Regions from separate parts of the Affinirhizobium rhizoryzae genome, predicted to be linked through region 2. Evidence: predicted binding sites of a transcription regulator. Region 2 holds the regulator's gene; each other region holds the start of a gene.

The links. Region 2 encodes HrcA, which represses chaperone genes, less so after heat shock. Its sites were predicted from a motif close to GTTAGCACTCNCNNNNNGNGAGTGCTAAC; they were not measured.
Region 1: a site for HrcA is predicted at 2,375-2,403, ahead of groES (co-chaperone GroES). Genes of this name have one in related genera too.
Region 3: a site for HrcA is predicted at 3,814-3,842, ahead of G6N80_RS22835 (DUF6290 family protein). Genes of this name have one in related genera too.

What each region holds. Positions count from the first base shown of each region.
Region 1 covers NZ_CP049250.1:189,539-195,180, reverse strand. The annotation lists gene G6N80_RS07240 (hypothetical protein) at 1-232, shown strand, start outside; gene groL (chaperonin GroEL) at 316-1,953, opposite strand; gene groES (co-chaperone GroES) at 2,024-2,320, opposite strand; gene chrA (chromate efflux transporter) at 2,458-3,822, shown strand; gene G6N80_RS07220 (TIGR01459 family HAD-type hydrolase) at 3,947-4,795, shown strand; gene G6N80_RS07215 (bifunctional riboflavin kinase/FAD synthetase) at 4,810-5,642, shown strand, end outside.
Region 2 covers NZ_CP049250.1:636,736-642,377, forward strand. The annotation lists gene rpoN (RNA polymerase factor sigma-54) at 1-417, shown strand, start outside; gene hpf (ribosome hibernation-promoting factor, HPF/YfiA family) at 719-1,291, shown strand; gene ptsN (PTS IIA-like nitrogen regulatory protein PtsN) at 1,351-1,812, shown strand; gene grpE (nucleotide exchange factor GrpE) at 1,895-2,533, opposite strand; gene hrcA (heat-inducible transcriptional repressor HrcA) at 2,625-3,719, opposite strand; gene rph (ribonuclease PH) at 3,896-4,612, shown strand; gene rdgB (RdgB/HAM1 family non-canonical purine NTP pyrophosphatase) at 4,627-5,271, shown strand; gene hemW (radical SAM family heme chaperone HemW) at 5,276-5,642, shown strand, end outside.
Region 3 covers NZ_CP049251.1:138,243-143,884, reverse strand. The annotation lists gene repC (plasmid replication protein RepC) at 1-1,060, shown strand, start outside; gene G6N80_RS22855 (helix-turn-helix domain-containing protein) at 1,110-1,652, opposite strand; gene G6N80_RS22850 (hypothetical protein) at 1,902-2,306, opposite strand; gene G6N80_RS23420 (hypothetical protein) at 2,303-2,749, opposite strand; gene G6N80_RS22840 (ParA family protein) at 2,751-3,455, opposite strand; gene G6N80_RS22835 (DUF6290 family protein) at 4,003-4,404, shown strand; gene G6N80_RS22830 (relaxase/mobilization nuclease domain-containing protein) at 4,408-5,642, shown strand, end outside.

The sequences.
Region 1 (5,642 bases), 450 kb from region 2:
ACGCGAATATCGTCAGGAGCAGCGCATTCATCGCGCTTTGCGCCAGGGTGAGTTGACGCCGCGGGAGGCGCAACGCCTGATCCAGCAGCAGCGCAGGATCGATCGTGCCCAGGCGCGCGCCGGACGGGATGGCTATGTGACGCGGCAGGAGCGCCGCAAGATCGAGCGTATGCAGGATCGTGCGTCACGCAATATCTACCAGAAGAGCAACAATGGCCGCGGCTATTACTAATTCGTCGCTTTGACAGTGCTGAATGCAAAAAGGGCGACCCGAGGGCCGCCCTTTCTGTATTCCAGATGCTGGAAGGCGTGGACTTAGAAGTCCATGCCACCCATGCCGCCCATGCCGCCAGCTGGCATTGCAGGTGCGTCCTTCTTCGGCAGTTCTGCGATCATGGCTTCCGTCGTGATCAGCAGGGAAGCAACCGAAGCTGCGTTCTGCAGAGCCGTGCGAACAACCTTGACCGGGTCAACGATACCCATGGCAATCATGTCGCCGTACTCGGAAGTCTGAGCGTTGTAGCCGAAGTTGTCGTCGTTCTTGTCGAGGATCTTGCCAACAACGATCGAAGCTTCGTCACCGGCGTTTTCTGCGATCTGGCGAACCAGAGCCTGCAGTGCGCGGCGAACGATGTTGATACCAGCTTCCTGGTCGTCGTTTGCGCCCTTGACGGAGATCTTCGTGGAAGAACGCAGCAGAGCAGTACCACCGCCCGGTACGATGCCTTCCTGAACAGCAGCGCGCGTTGCGTTCAGAGCGTCGTCGATGCGATCCTTGCGCTCCTTCACTTCAACTTCCGTTGCACCGCCAACGCGGATCACGGCAACGCCACCGGCCAGCTTTGCAAGACGCTCCTGCAGCTTTTCGCGGTCGTAGTCGGATGTGGTTTCTTCGATCTGAGCCTTGATCTGGGCAACGCGGCCTTCGATGTCAGCCTTCTGGCCGTTACCATCGACGATCGTGGTGTTTTCCTTGGAGATCGAAACCTTCTTGGCACGGCCGAGCATGTCGAGCGTGACGTTCTCGAGCTTGATGCCGAGATCTTCGGAGATCACGGTACCGCCGGTCAGGATCGCGATGTCTTCCAGCATGGCCTTGCGGCGATCGCCGAAGCCAGGAGCCTTGACGGCAGCGATCTTCAGGCCGCCACGCAGCTTGTTGACGACGAGCGTTGCAAGAGCTTCGCCTTCGACGTCTTCAGCGATGATGAGGAGCGGCTTGCCCGTCTGAACAACGGCTTCGAGAACCGGCAGCATGGCCTGCAGGTTGGAGAGCTTCTTCTCGTGGAGGAGAATGAAAGCGTCGTCCAGATCTGCAACCATCTTTTCCGGGTTGGTCACGAAGTAAGGCGACAGGTAGCCGCGGTCGAACTGCATGCCTTCGACGACTTCGAGTTCGGTTTCAGCGGTCTTGGCTTCTTCGACGGTGATAACGCCTTCGTTGCCAACCTTCTGCATGGCTTCAGCAATGTCACGGCCAACCTGGGTGTCGCCGTTTGCAGAGATCGTACCAACCTGAGCAACTTCCTCAGAGGTGTTGATCTTCTTTGCCTTGGCCTGCAGGTCCTTGACGACTTCTGCAACAGCGAGGTCGATACCGCGCTTCAGGTCCATCGGGTTCATGCCGGCAGCAACAGCCTTCTGGCCTTCGCGAACGATAGCCTGGGCAAGAACGGTTGCAGTGGTGGTGCCGTCGCCTGCGATGTCGTTGGTCTTCGAAGCAACTTCGCGGACCATCTGGGCGCCCATGTTCTCGAACTTGTCTTCCAGTTCGATTTCCTTGGCAACCGATACACCGTCCTTGGTGATGCGCGGAGCGCCGAAGGACTTGTCGATAACAACGTTACGACCCTTCGGGCCGAGCGTTACCTTGACGGCATCAGCGAGAATGTCGACGCCACGCAGCATCTTTTCGCGCGCGGTACGGCCGAATTTTACTTCTTTAGCAGCCATTTTTAAAACTCCTCTGAGCGTTACAGCTCACTGTCGTTCAATCTTGTGATGGATAACGTTTCGACTGAGATCAGCCGATGATGCCCATGATGTCGGCTTCCTTCATGATCAGAAGGTCTTCGCCGTCGAGCTTTACTTCCGTGCCGGACCACTTGCCGAACAGAACGCGGTCACCAACCTTCACGTCGAGTGCGACGATCTTGCCGGACTCGTCACGAGCGCCGGAACCGACGGCGACGATTTCGCCTTCCTGCGGCTTTTCCTTCGCGGTGTCCGGAATGATGATGCCACCCTTCGTCTTTGCTTCAGATTCGACGCGACGAACGACAACGCGGTCGTGCAGCGGGCGGAAATTGGTGCTTGCCATTGTCTAATCCCTCGATCAAATGACATTGACGGGCTTGAGGCCCGTATCATTGTTGTTAGCACTCACTCTCTACGAGTGCTAGCGGCAAACAGATATGATTGAGCTCCGGCTGAGTCAAGAACAGGGCTCGTAAAAAAGTGGCCGATCCTGAACGTCTACCCGCTTCCGCCAAACCCATCACGGAAACTCCGGCGCAAACCCCTGAATTCTCGGAGGTTCTGCGGGTCTTCGCCCGTATTGGACTGTTGAGTTTTGGTGGCCCCGCGGGCCAGATCGCGATGTTGCACAAGGCTGTGGTGGAAGAAAGGCAGTGGCTTTCAGAGGAAAGATTTCTGCATGCCTTGAGCTATTGCATGCTGCTTCCTGGACCGGAAGCCCAGCAGCTTGCCACCTATATCGGCTGGCTCGTCAAGGGTGTGCGTGGCGGCATCCTGGCCGGACTTCTGTTCGTGCTTCCCGGCCTTGGCGTCATGATCGGGCTTTCCACAGCCTATGCGCTGTATCAACAGACCGACTGGCTGACGGGCCTCTTTTTTGGCCTCAAGGCTGCCGTGCTTGCCATCGTGGTCCAGGCGCTGGTTCGCCTTTCCGTGCGAACGTTGAAATCAGGCTTTCATATCGCGCTTGCGGTCGGCGCCTTCCTCGCTCTGTTTGTTCTGGATTTGCCGTTTCCGCTTTTGGTTCTTGGCGCGGGCCTTCTCGGTTACTGGCGAAGCCGATTCACCGCTCCCGTCACTCCGTCGATCGATGCAGGGGAAGGGCGGCCTGCTCTGGCCTCCCAGCTTTTATCGCTGCTGTTCTGGGTCGTCATTTGGCAATTGCCGCTGCTGATCCTCTGGCTCGTCGATGGTTTCGAAACCTTGGCGACCCTGTTTGCCTTTTTCTCGCGGATGGCCCTGGTCACATTCGGGGGCGCCTATGCGGTGCTTGCCTATGTGGCGCAGGTTGTCGTTCAGGATTACGGATGGCTGAGGCCGGGTGAGATGGTCGATGGTCTGGCGCTGGCAGAAACAACGCCGGGCCCGCTGGTTCTCGTCCTGTCCCATATCGGCTATCTCGTCGGCTTCAGAACGGTGAACGGCATCGATCCGGTGATTGGCGGCATTCTCGGCGCGCTTCTGGCCGCCTGGGCAACGTTCGTCCCGAGCTTCATCTGGATTTTTGCAGGTGCCCCCTACATCGAGCGTCTGCGTGGCAATGCCCGCATGTCCGCGGCGCTGTCGGCCATCACGGCAGCGGTTGTCGGCGTCATCTGCAATCTGGCCCTCTGGTTCGGTTTGCATGTGCTTTTCAGGGAAATGCATCGCGTCCCTCTGCTGCCACCAATTCCGGGAAAGGATGCGTCGGGCCTTCTTGTGCCGGTTCTATCGTCCCTCGATCTGGCAGCCCTCGCACTGTTTCTGGTCTCCGCATTTCTTTTGATCCGCATGCAGGCTGGAATGGTGAAAGTGCTGGCCTTCTGCGCGCTGGCGGGCGTCCTCTGGCAGCTATTCACAGGCTGAACCAATCCGGCGCACGCGCATCATGAACACACTGGCATCATTCGGCTTGACTGAAACTCCTTGCCAAGCCGGTCCGGCTTTGCCATGTCAGCACCAGTAGTTTTCATGAAAAGACCGGATGACCATGGCAGACCGCATCAAGACCCTCGGTGAAATCACAACCGGCTACGAGCTGATCCTCTCCGATGTCTGGGGCGTTCTGCATAACGGAGTGGATGCTTTTCCAGCTGCCTGCACTGCGCTGGAAGAAGCGCGCAAGGCCGGTCTCACCGTTGTTCTGATTACCAATTCGCCGCGTCCGGCACCGGGTGTCATCGACCAGCTGCGCGTGCTGGGGGTTCCCGATAGCGCCTATGACCGGATCGTCACCTCCGGCGATGTAACGCGAAAGCTGATCGCCGAAGGCCCGAAAAACGTGTTTCTGCTCGGCCCGGAGCGCGACATGCCGCTGTTCGAGGGGCTCGATGTGAACGTGACCGGCGAGGCGGATGCGGAGGCAATCGTCTGCACCGGCTTCTTTGACGACGAGAAGGAAGTGCCGGAAGACTACCACGACATGCTGGTGCGCTTCGTCGGGAAGGGCGCGCCTCTCATCTGCGCCAATCCGGATCTGGTCGTCGAGCGTGGCCACCGCATCATTCCGTGTGCCGGTGCCGTTGCCGCCTATTTCGAACAGCTGGGCGGTTCCACCCGCATCGCCGGCAAGCCGCATTCGCCGATCTACGAGGCCGCGCTTGCGGCAGCGCGCGAGGTGAGGGGCGAGATCGACCTCGCCAAGGTCATTGCCGTGGGCGACGGCATGCCGACCGACGTGAAGGGCGCCTTGAGCTATGGTCTCGACCTGCTCTACGTCTCTGGCGGTATTCACGCCGCTGAATATACGGTCAATGGCCAGACGGACGAGGCGATCCTCAACGCTTACCTGAAGCGGGAAGGGGCGACGCCGAAATGGTGGATGCCGCGGCTGGCGTAATGGGTGCCTGAACGATGACCGTGTTTCACCGAAATGAGAAGAAAGAGCCGCTGCCCGATACGCTGAAGGGTGGTGTCGTGGCGATCGGAAACTTCGATGGCGTGCACCGCGGCCACCGCAGCGTGCTCGAACGCGCGCTGGAGATCGCTGAACAGCGCGGTGTGCCCGCATTGGTGTTGACCTTCGAGCCACATCCACGCACGCTGTTCAAGCCGGACCAGCCGGTTTTTCGGCTCACTCCAGCGCCACTGAAGGCGCGACTTCTGGAGGCCATGGGCTTCCGCTCGGTCATCGAATATCCGTTCGATGCGGAATTTTCCAAGCGTTCTGCCGAGGAATTCGTGCAGTCTGTTCTGAACGATTGGCTGCAGGCCAGTTCCGTGGTCACCGGTTTCGATTTCCACTTCGGCCGTGGTCGCGAAGGTGGCCCTGCATTTCTGATGGATGCGGGCCGACGCTACGGTTTCGATGTGTCGCTTGTTGATGCTTTCCGCGACGAAAATGCCGAGGTGGTTTCATCCAGCCGCATTCGGGACCTGCTAATTGCGGGCGATGTTGCCGAGGCTGCCGGACTTCTCGGCTATCGCTACACGGTGGAAGCCGAAGTGGTGCATGGCGAAAAACTGGGCCGCACGCTCGGCTATCCCACGGCCAACATGCGCATAGCACCCGAAGCCGGTCTGAAGCCGGGGATTTATGCCGTGCGCTTCCGGCGCGCGGACGGCACCATTCATGATGGTGTCGCGAGCTATGGTCGCCGCCCCACGGTGACGGATAACGGTGCGCCGCTGCTGGAAACCTTTGTGTTCGATTTTTCCGGCAGTCTGTACGGCGAAATCTGTGCCGT
Region 2 (5,642 bases):
CAGCAGGACGCATTCTTGCTCCACGGGGTCGATCATCTTCGTCCGCTGAACCTGAAGACCGTGGCCGAAGCCATCAAAATGCATGAGTCAACAGTCAGCCGGGTCACATCGAATAAATACATGCTGACCCCGCGCGGGCTTTTCGAGCTCAAATATTTTTTCACAGTTTCCATCAACTCGGCTGAAGGTGGAGACAATCATTCCGCTGAAGCCGTGCGTCATCGCATTCGCCAGATGATCGCGCAGGAGGCTCCGGAAGCAGTCCTGTCCGATGACGATATCGTCGCCATCCTGAAGAAATCAGGCGTCGAGCTGGCACGAAGAACCGTTGCCAAATATCGGGAATCCATGAACATTCCGAGCTCCGTTCAACGACGGCGCGAGAAGCGGGCTCTCGCCAAGATTGCCGCCTGTTGAGCTGGACGTGCCCCATCCCCAGGCTCGGGTAAACCTGAGCGAATCAGTTCACCAGACGCGAATCACAGCCAAGATGAACCTTGGCTTAAAGCATTTCTTGCTCACATAGCGCCGTTGACTTTCCTGAAATCGACCGCTAGAAGCCCGCCGCACGAATGAGAAAGGACGGCGGGAGCCGCATTTAACGGTCGATCAGGCCTATCGTTATCAAATCGGCGAAGTATCAGCAGAGACGCTTGGATGAGGGAGCCGCTTGGCGTAGACTGCCATGTGCAAGTCACGACAAGAAGGAAGGAATTCCATGAGTGTGCGTGTATCCGGAAAGCATATGGAAATCGGCGATTCGTTTAGACAGCGGATCGAGGGCCATATCGGGGAGGCGGTTACAAAATACTTCGACGGAGGATATTCGGGTCAGGTGATCGTGGAGAAATCCGGATCCCGATATACCTCGGACTGCAAGGTGCACCTGGACACCGGCATCGTGCTCCATGCCACAGGTGAAGCCAACGATCCGCAGGTTAGCTTCGATGCAGCATCGGAACGGATTGAAAAGCGCCTGCGCCGCTACAAGCGCAAGCTTCGCGACCACCATGCTGGGGCAACCCAGAACGGCTATGCAGAAATCGCCTACACGGTGATGGACGCGGTGTCGGAAGAGGAGGACGAGGTTCCGGATGACTTTGCTCCCACGATCGTGGCAGAAAGCTCCAAGCCTCTGAAGACAATGACCGTCGCAAGCGCCGTCATGGCGCTCGACATGACAGACGAACCCGTTCTGTTTTTCAGGAACCCTGGAAAACAGTTGAACATTGTGTACCGCCGCAACGACGGCAATATTGGCTGGATCGACGCCGCCAGTATCAAAGGATAGCCTGAAGGGAGTGCTTCGGCACTCCCATACCCCCCGGCGGGGGCAGAAGGATGGAAAGAATGGCGTTGGCAGATCTGCTGCAGCAAGATGCAATTATTCCTGCGCTCAAGGTCAATTCCAAGAAACAGCTTCTCCAGGAACTCGCCGTCAAGGCTGCAAAGCTGACGGGACTTCCAGAGCGCGAGATATTCGATGTCATCCTGCAGCGTGAGCGACTTGGCTCGACCGGTGTCGGCCACGGCATCGCCATTCCGCACGGCAAGCTTGGCAGTATTGGGGCAATCACGGGATTATTTGCCCGGCTTGAAACCCCGGTGGATTTCGAAGCGCTGGATGATGAACCGGTCGATCTGGTTTTCCTTCTTCTGGCACCCGAAGGCGCTGGAGCTGACCACCTCAAGGCACTCTCGCGCATTGCCCGGGTGCTGAGAGATCACGATCTTGTGGCAAAGCTGCGCGCCACCGATTCAGCGTCCGCCATCTATGCGTTTCTGAATCAGGAACAGGCGAACGCCGCCTGATTCACTTCCATCGCCTTGAAAGCAAAAAGGTCCGCCTCTTTCGAAGCGGACCTTTTTTCTTGATCAGAAATACCGGCGTTGATTACGCCTTATCGGCGGTTGCCTCGGCAGCGGCGGATGCTTCAACCTTCGGGCCACCTTTTGCAACACCGACCATGGCGGGACGAAGAACGCGCTCGCCAATGACGTAACCCGCCTGGACGACCTGCACGACCGTGTTGTTGGGAACAGCAGGATTCGGAACCTCAAACATGGCCTGATGGAAATTCGGATCGAATTTCTGACCTTCGGCATCGATCTTGCGTACACCGTGGCGCTCAAGTGCCGATAGCATTGCGCGCTCTGTCATATCGACGCCTTCGATCAAGGCCTTGAGGCCAGCATCACCCGCTTCTCGCGTTTCGGCAGGGATTGAGTCGAGCGCCCGTCGCAGATTGTCAGACACGGCCAGCATGTCACGCGCGAAGGCGGTTACGGCGTAGGACTTGGCGTCCTTCACATCGCGCTCTGTGCGGCGGCGAAGATTGTCCATCTCTGCTGCGAGGCGCAGGAAACGGTCGCGGATCTCGTTATTCTCCGCCCGAAGCGCTTCCAACGGGTCTGGCTGCTGCTCACCAGGAGCTTCCGAACCATTTTCCGCAAAGGCTGAAGCAGCGGCAGCAGCAGCAGCGTCCTGATTCTCTTCCGCGTCAGGTCCGGGTTTCTTCGTCTCGTCGGTCATGACGTACTCCATCAAAGGTTTGTCTGAAAGTGAGCCCGATATCGAGGTTCGAGCCTGAAAAATCAAGGCTTCTGCACATATCGGGACGGATTTACTGCGCGCGGGGGTTTCGGCTGAGCCGTGTCAGCAGTTGCGCCGTGTAATCCACCATTGGCACGATGCGCGAATAGTTCAGCCGGGTCGGGCCAATCACGCCGACAGCACCAACGATGCGATCCTCTTCGTCGCGGTAGGGAGCAACCACCAGCGAGGAACCGGAGAGGGAGAAAAGCTTGTTTTCCGAGCCGATGAAGATGCGGACACCGGGACCGCTTTCTGCCAGATCCAGGATCTCCAGAAGACTGTCCTTCTTCTCGAGATCATCAAAAAGCATACGGAGGCGATCCAGATCCTCTGCGCCGGCAAGGCCCTCCAGAAGATTGGCGCGGCCACGCACGATGAGGCGCGAGGGCTTTCCTTCCTCGTTGTCACCTGCCCAGACAGCAAGACCTCTTTCCACCAGATCGCGGGACAAAGTATCGAGTTCCGTCTGGACGCGCTGCTTCAGGGTTCGAAGCTGACCGCGCAGTTCCGGTAGGGTCTGGCCGCTCAGATGTGCGTTAAGAAAATTGGCAGCTTCCGTCAACTGCGATGACGTCACACCGGCAGGCAGATCGATGATACGATTTTCAACCTGGTTATGATCACCCACCAGAATGGCCAGCGCCTTTGTCGGTTCAAGCCGGATGAACTCGACATGTTTCAACACAGGGTCGCTTTTCGCCGTGATCACAATGCCTGCGCCGCGGGAAACACCGGACAGCATCAGAGATGCTTCCGTCATCAGATTTTCCATCGGCTGATCACGGTCACTCGCACGGATCTGGCGCTCGATGCTGGCGCGATCTTCCACGGAAAGATCGCCGACCTGCATGAAGGCATCAACGAAGAAGCGAAGGCCGATCTGCGTCGGCAAGCGACCAGCACTGATGTGTGGCGCGTAGATAAGCCCCAGTTCCTCGAGGTCGCTCATCACGTTGCGGACGGAGGCCGGAGAGAGGGAGATTGGCAAAAGGCGCGCGAGATTGCGCGAGCCGAGCGGCTCGCCCGTTTCCAGATAGCTTTCGACGATACGCCGGAAGATCTCGCGCGATCGCTCGTCAAGCACCGATGTGGTGTCCCTGCCCCGCGTTGGCTGAAGATCCATCTGTCGCATTTCACCTGGCTATTGACTATCCTGCAGCGAATATAATGCGGATCCAGCGTTCGCCAAAGAGTTTTTGACAGCCATTGACCGCAACAATGCTAATCTTCCATGGGTTTTCCTTTGCAAAGCCTCGTCCGGGGTTCTAAGAGGCGTCTTAAGAACTTCAGGAGAGAACGATGCGGCCCTCAGGCAGAAAAACCGACCAGATGCGCAAGGTCAGCTTTGAACGCAATGTGTCCAAGCATGCCGAAGGCTCATGCCTCGTGAAGTTTGGCGATACGCATGTTCTGTGCACCGCAAGCCTTGAAGAAAAGACACCACCGTGGCTTCGTAACTCCGGCAAGGGCTGGGTAACGGCTGAATATGGAATGCTGCCCCGTGCCACCGGCGACCGCATGAAACGTGAGGCGGCCGCCGGAAAGCAGGGTGGACGTACCCAGGAAATCCAGCGGCTGATCGGCCGCTCTCTGCGGGCCGTGATCGATCTGGAAGCGCTCGGCGAAAAGCAGATCACGGTGGATTGCGATGTCATCCAAGCTGATGGCGGCACCCGCACCGCAGCCATCACCGGCGGCTGGATTGCGCTGCACGACTGCCTGAAGTGGATGGAGGCTCGCAACATGATCAAGCTGGAGCGCGTCCTCAAGGACCACGTTGCAGCGATCTCCTGCGGCATCTTCGCGGGACAATCGGTCATCGACCTGGACTATCTTGAGGATTCGGCTGCCGAGACCGATGCGAACTTCGTCATGACCGGTTCCGGTGGAATTGTGGAGGTGCAAGGCACAGCTGAAGGCAAGCCGTTTACGCGCGACGAACTGCTGGGTCTGCTCGATCTGGCCGCTGCGGGCACTGCCGAACTGGTTGCGCTTCAGAAGCAGGCCATTGCCTGAGCGAGGTCAGACCGATGCGTAAACTCGACACCCGCACCATTGTCGTTGCCAGCCACAATGCCGGAAAGATCCGCGAGATTGCGGATCTGATCGGCCCTTTCGGCTTTGCCGCAAAGTCTGCAGCCGAGCTTAATTTCATCGAGCCGGATGAAACCGGAACAACGTTTGAAGAAAATGCGACGATCAAGGCTTTGGCCTCTGCCAAGGCTTCCGGACTGCCTGCTCTGTCTGACGACTCCGGTCTGGTGATCGACGCTCTGGACGGAGCGCCGGGCGTGTATACCGCCAACTGGGCGGAGACAGCCGATGGAACGCGCGATTTCGCCATGGCCATGCGCAAGGTGGAGGATGCGCTGCAGGAGCGTGGTGCCACAACCGCGCAACAGCGTACCGCCCGGTTCGTCAGCGTTTTGTGCCTTGCATGGCCGGACGGACATACAGAACTCTTCCGTGGCGAAGTGGAAGGCGTGATTGCGCCTGCTCCACGCGGCACGCAGGGCTTTGGCTACGATCCGATCTTTCAGCCTTCCGGCTATTCCACCACCTTCGGCGAAATGAGCGCAGAAGAGAAACACGGCTGGAAGCCCGGTGATGCGCAGGCCCTGTCGCACCGCGCCCGCGCCTTCAAGATTTTTGTCGAAACCTGCCTGGACGTATAAGCCTTTGCTGACCGACGCCCCTCTCCTGCCTGATACCGGCGAACCGGGCTTTGGTCTTTATGTCCATTGGCCGTTCTGCGCAGCCAAATGCCCTTATTGCGACTTCAACAGCCATGTGCGTCACACGCCTGTTGATCAGCAGCGGTTTACACAAGCATTCCTGAAGGAAATGGACACGATGCGAAGCCTGACAGGCCCGCGAACCGTGACCAGCATTTTTCTGGGGGGCGGCACGCCCTCGTTGATGGATCCCGCCACCGTTGAAGCCATTCTGGATGGCATCGCTGCCCGCTGGCATACGCCAGCCGGCATAGAAGTAACAATGGAGGCCAATCCATCGAGCGTGGAGGCGGAGCGTTTCCGCGGCTACC
Region 3 (5,642 bases), on a different replicon from region 2:
GCTGGACGCATTGCTGACGTTTTATCCAGAGAGCGAGCTCAACTGCGATAGCGGATTGGTGGTCTTCCCTTCGAACGCCCAGCTTTCTGTCAGAGCGCACGGCATCTCTGGAACGACCTTGCGGCGCCATTTGGCTGCCCTGGTCGAAGCCGGGCTCATCCAGCGCAAGGATAGTCCGAACGGGAAGCGCTACGCTCACCGGGACAAGGGTGGCGATATCGAGCAAGCCTTTGGGTTCGATCTTTCTCCACTTTTGGCTCGTGCTGCGGAACTTGCAATTCTGGCACAGGAAGTCGCTGCCGAACGCCTGCAGTTCAGGCGAGCCAAAGAGGCCCTGACTATCTGCCGGCGCGATGTGCGCAAGCTGATTTCAGCAGCGATGGAGGAGGGGGCAGACGGCGACTGGGAAGCCATCGAAGACATGTATGTCGGCATTGTCAGCCGACTTCCCCGCAATCCTGGCCTTCACCAGGTGGACGCAATCCTCGACGAGATGCAGCTTTTGCGCGCCGAAATCCTCAACCTTCTGGAAAATCAGCTAGATTCTCAAAATATGGACGGCAATGCTGTTCAAAATGGCTGCCACATACAGAATTCAAAACCCGAATCCATCTATGAACTTGAACCTAGCTCTGGAAAAGAGCAGGGCGCAGCCGTCGAGCTGGAAGTAGCACCCAAAGCGGTTGCTCAGCCGTTGGCAAAGCCTGAACAGATGAAGGCGTTCCCGCTGTCGATGGTCCTGAAAGCCTGCCCGCAGATTTCGGACTACGGGCCCGGCGGCACGATCTCCCATTGGCGCGAGCTGATGGGAGCTGCGGTGGTGGTACGATCAATGCTTGGTGTTAGCCCGTCGGCTTACCAGGAGGCTTGCGAGGTGATGGGGCCGGAGAACGCGGCGGTTGCCATGGCTGCAATCTTGGAGAGGGCAGGGCATATCAATTCGGCAGGTGGATATCTCCGCGATCTCACGCGCCGAGCGAGGGCAGGAGAGTTCGGGCTGGGACCCATGCTGATGTCGCTGATGCGTGCAAATGCGAACAGCGATCGGAAAACGGGGTGAGGGACGACGCGTTCCTAAATGGCCATCACTTGACGGCCCTTTCCGTTCTTCAATCGTCTGTCGGGGTATCGACCTTGGATGATTTTCGACCTGGTGGCCGGCCAGGGGGACGGCCTTTCCTGCTGACTCTCGCCGCCTTTCTAGTCAGTCGTTGGCGTTCGGCCTCAGCTTTTGCTTCGGCCTCCGCTTCCGCTTTTTGCCGAGCTTCAAGAACATCCTTAGGCGTCAGTTGGCCAACTATACCGATCAAACTGCGTATGGTGTCATGCGGGAGGTCATGAATGAGTCTGAAGAGTTCAACCCGATCATCGGCCTCTTCAGGATTTTTACCGTAGAGATGAGGTGCTGCGGCATGAATCATCTGCATCGGCAGGAACCCAAGGAGCTCGGAAAGGTGAATCATTCGAGAGACGGTCAGCCGCGAAATGTTCAGTTCGTAGCGGCTGTAGACCACTCGAGCGAGACCAGCCAGGGTCGCGAAATCACTCTGGGTCAGACCAGTTTTCGCGCGTTCGTCGAGTAGGAATGCGGAAAGTTTTGCGTCGATCTCGCCGAAGCTGACTATGCCGTCGAATCCCTCCTTGCGGTACAAGGGTCTCTGGAAATCTGGATCTGTAGTCTCAACCAGTTCCCTTGATTTGATATAGTCGGATAGATTCCGCACAGTCGGTATTCCCTCAGTCCCCAAATCCGCCTGTGGCAGATATCACGCACCATAACGTGCCATTAAGGCACTGTCATCCTGGGCGCCAGTTACAAAGCCCTAACAAAAGTGGGGGGAATGAATGCCAGGATGCTGATCTCCTCGATATAAAATTCGCAACTCAGGGCGCGTTGTCCATCACCTCAAGATCCAGTTCGCAGCGATCAGGTTCCAGCTGTGGGCGCTGGATTGAAAAACGCCTTCGACCGTTCTTTCTTCGGAGATCCAGCTCAGCTTCACGCGCATTTCGCATGCCAATGAAAGCTGGTCGATGCTGATGCACCTTGTGATCAAAATCTCAGACTTCGGCCCAAATGTCTCAAAGTCCCACATCGCAAACCGGAACAGCTCCCGTTTCGCGTGTTCGTTGGTTGGCCAATCAGCTTGTTTGACCGGCTCGGCTGGAGAAGAACCAATAACAGGCATAGTCCTCTTTATGGACTGAATGTCGATCCCTGCCTTCTCCGCTGCTTCAGGGTTGATCAAGAAGCCAAGGGTGGTGCCTACGGCCACCCCGGCCAGAAATCGAAGGTCGAGGATCAATAACCATTATCCTTCAGGAACTGGTCGATTGCGGCCTTGACGATCACCGTCATTTTTAGGTCGTTTTCAGAGGCTGCGCGCTCCAAGCGTTTCTTGGTGTCGTAATCAAGAGGGCAATTGACGAAGTGCTTGCTCTCGCGCGCCTTGTTCTGCTTGAGCTCCTGCAGTCGTATTCTGGACGCCTCACGCTCCAACGACTTGTTCGTCGCTCTCTCCCGGCGAGCCTCCGGTGAGGGCAAAATCAAACTTGATCTTGGGGGCACCTGAACGGCTTGTACCTGAGCAGGAGCTTCTTCGACAGCGGCCTCGTCCGGTTGATGGCTGGCGACCGCGTTTTCTGCTTCGTTGTCTATAGCCGGCTGCGACATTGGATTGGGTACATTCCCCCGCGACCGTCGCGGTGCCACGGGAAAATCAGATATGCTGGAAGTGCCTTTAGCCATCTTACGACCTCTTCTGCTCGTTCGGCAGGAAACGTTCAATTTCTTGCATCAAGGTCATGACCTCGCTCCGGGCCTTTTTGACTGAGTCGCTCAGCTCCAGCATTTGCAGTGTCCCATATCCAAGTCTGATGTCGCGGTATGGGTTTCGCTCATAAAGCTCAGTGTCCAGGAGGTATGAATCATATCCCTGTTCCTGCAAGTTTGCGATGAAGGGGCGGATCAGGCGGTAGGCTTCCAGTGAACGACCCGGGAGAGTAATCCGGGTTCTGAAGTTGAGATGTGGAATGTTTCGCCCGGTACGATCGCAGGTGTCAGCCACGTCCATTGCTGCCTGGCCGGCAGCAAGGATCTCGTCTTGGTTTGGCTGGATCGGGGTCATAACGATGTCCGAGCCGGCGATGATCGTGTCTCGCAGTACGGTGTCTTGACCGGGGGAGTCTATTAACACGACGTCAAACCTGGCGGTTTCGTTCTCCAGAATATGCTGAAGTGATGCGTTGGTTACCGCCGTGCGAAGCTCAATGCCGTCTGGCCTGTTGTCTTTAGCCTCGGAACGCGACCACCACTCATTTAGGTTTTGCCGGCCATCCGCATCGACCAAGAGCACTTGCTTACCATGAAGCGCATATTCACCAGCGACCAGGATTACGGCGGTTGTCTTGCCCGCTCCACCCTTACCGCTTACCAGCGATATGCAGATTGCCATTACACGATCCTTTCAAGACTATGGTTCCCCCGCCCCCCTAGCGATCCGACATGGGTTCAATCGGCACATCAGTATCGTCGTTAAGATCTTCACATCGAAGCAAACCTAGCATGTGAACACACACAGGTTAAGATCAAAACATGCGTGTGAACGCACGCTTTAGGACATCTATCAAGTCACACGAGTTGGTCGTGTGGTTTTTACAAGTGTCTGGGTCGAGTGGTGAACCCCGGAGCCGCGTGAGGCCTCACTTGGCGCTCGCACGGAGGGTGCCAAGGGCGAAGAGCGAAGCGTCCCTTTCGCCTGAGTACGAGGGACAGATAAAGGCCTTCAGAGGCGGTTTCGGCGGTGAGCCCTGGTGAGCGTTCCAACGGAAAGAGTGCGAGCGAAGCGAAGCCAGTCGAGAGGTGAAATTAGGTTGAAATTATGAGATAGGTCTTTAGATTTAGAGTGGCAGGATACGCAAAAATGTTTTACATTTTGCACCGCAATCGTGGGACAAGCCCACGATGAGGGTCGCCAGGCTCCGAACAGGCTTGATTGATTGATGAGCGAAGACACGATCGAAGTACCGACGCCCGAGCAACGCAAGGGGCGTCTCATCAACGTCCGTGTCAGCGATGCTGAGCATTCGGCTATCGAAGAAGCGGCCAAGTCGGCCGGTATGAGTGTGTCTGCTTTTTTCCGTTCGCTGCTCCTCGAGGGTGCTGGTGTTCGCCCAATTCTGACTGCGGAAGACAGGTTGATCATGGCCGCATTGCTCGAAGACATGCGGATGATCGGCATCAATTTGAATCAGGTAGCCCGCTCCCTGAATGCGGGCAAAGGTGTCCACCCTTCCGAGCTGGACATCAATCTTGGCAACGTCCAGCGGATTCAGGCGGCTGTGATGAGTGAGCTGCGGACGCTTTCGCGCCGTGCGGGGCATGAGCGCCGAGGCGAGGTGTAGGCCGTGGAGCTTTTTCTCGGCACGTTCACAAGCGAGTGGGAGCAGAGACGCGCGGCGCTCTTGCACGACATGACGCTGGGCGGCCGAGGGAGTGCTGTCGAGGAAGAGCTTAAGAAGAGGCTGAAAAATCTCCAGCACCAGGCTGTGATGTCGAAAGGCGGATCCGGAGCCGGTAGAGGTGGTGTGCCTTCGGCCTCGATGTTGAATGCCACATCCGGGTCTCGGTCACTGGCTGCCGGTTCGGGTGCTATGCGATCAATGGACGTTCGTCTTGCGAGCGTTGCCAAAGGGAGCCAGCCAGCAGTTGTCAAACTGGCTTCCTACGGTGGTGGCGCCCGCGTCGGCTCGATGCTCAACTATGTTTCCAGAGGGGGGGAGCTGAAGGTTGAGAACGAGAACGGCGAGACGTTGCGTGGCCGTGAGGAGCTGGCGCGTCTCCGTGGTGATTGGGATCACCTTTTCCAAAACAGGACCGAGAGCCGCGATATCGGCGCGTTTAGCGTCGAGGTGAGCGTTTCCGGCGGCTCGAACCCGCATGAGCAGGTGCGGGACATTCTCAGCAGTGGCTTTGGTGATCGACGCTACGCTTACTCTGTCGAAACCCGAAACGATGGATCGCTGAAGGTCGAGGGCTATGTTGTGTTGCGCAGCGGGCAGGGCGAGCGGCTGACGGCGGACGCGAAGTCGGCTGCGATCGTTCAGGAGCGTTTTAACGCCAGCGCCGTTGCGAACGAGGCCCCCGCAGCTTTCTCGTTCACAGGCTATGGCAACGGCGTGGAATATGGCGCTGCCAAGTTGCGAGACCTGATCGCGCAGCGCAACGACGTTCGAGACGATCAGGGACGTTCGATCGCAGATGACAAGGCTGCGGGCGACCTGGTGCAAAAGGAATGGCGGGATGAGCTGCACAGCCGCAAGAGCCGTGACGTGATGCACGTGATCATGTCGGCGCGTGCCGGCACGGATGCGGCCGCGTTCGAAGGAGCTGTTCGCGACTTCCTGGCTGAGCAGTTTGCGGGCCATCGGTACGTTTTCGCTATGCACGATCCGGAGAACGATCCGAAAGAAGCAGGGGAGGGGGGCAAGCGGCCGCATGTTCATGCCCATGCCATCGTTACCATGCGTTCGGAGTCGGGCGACCGGATCGAGACGACTCCGGCCACCTTCCGGCAATGGCGGGAGGTCATGGCCGAGAAGGCGCGTGACCACGGCATCAATATGGAAATGACCGATCGTCG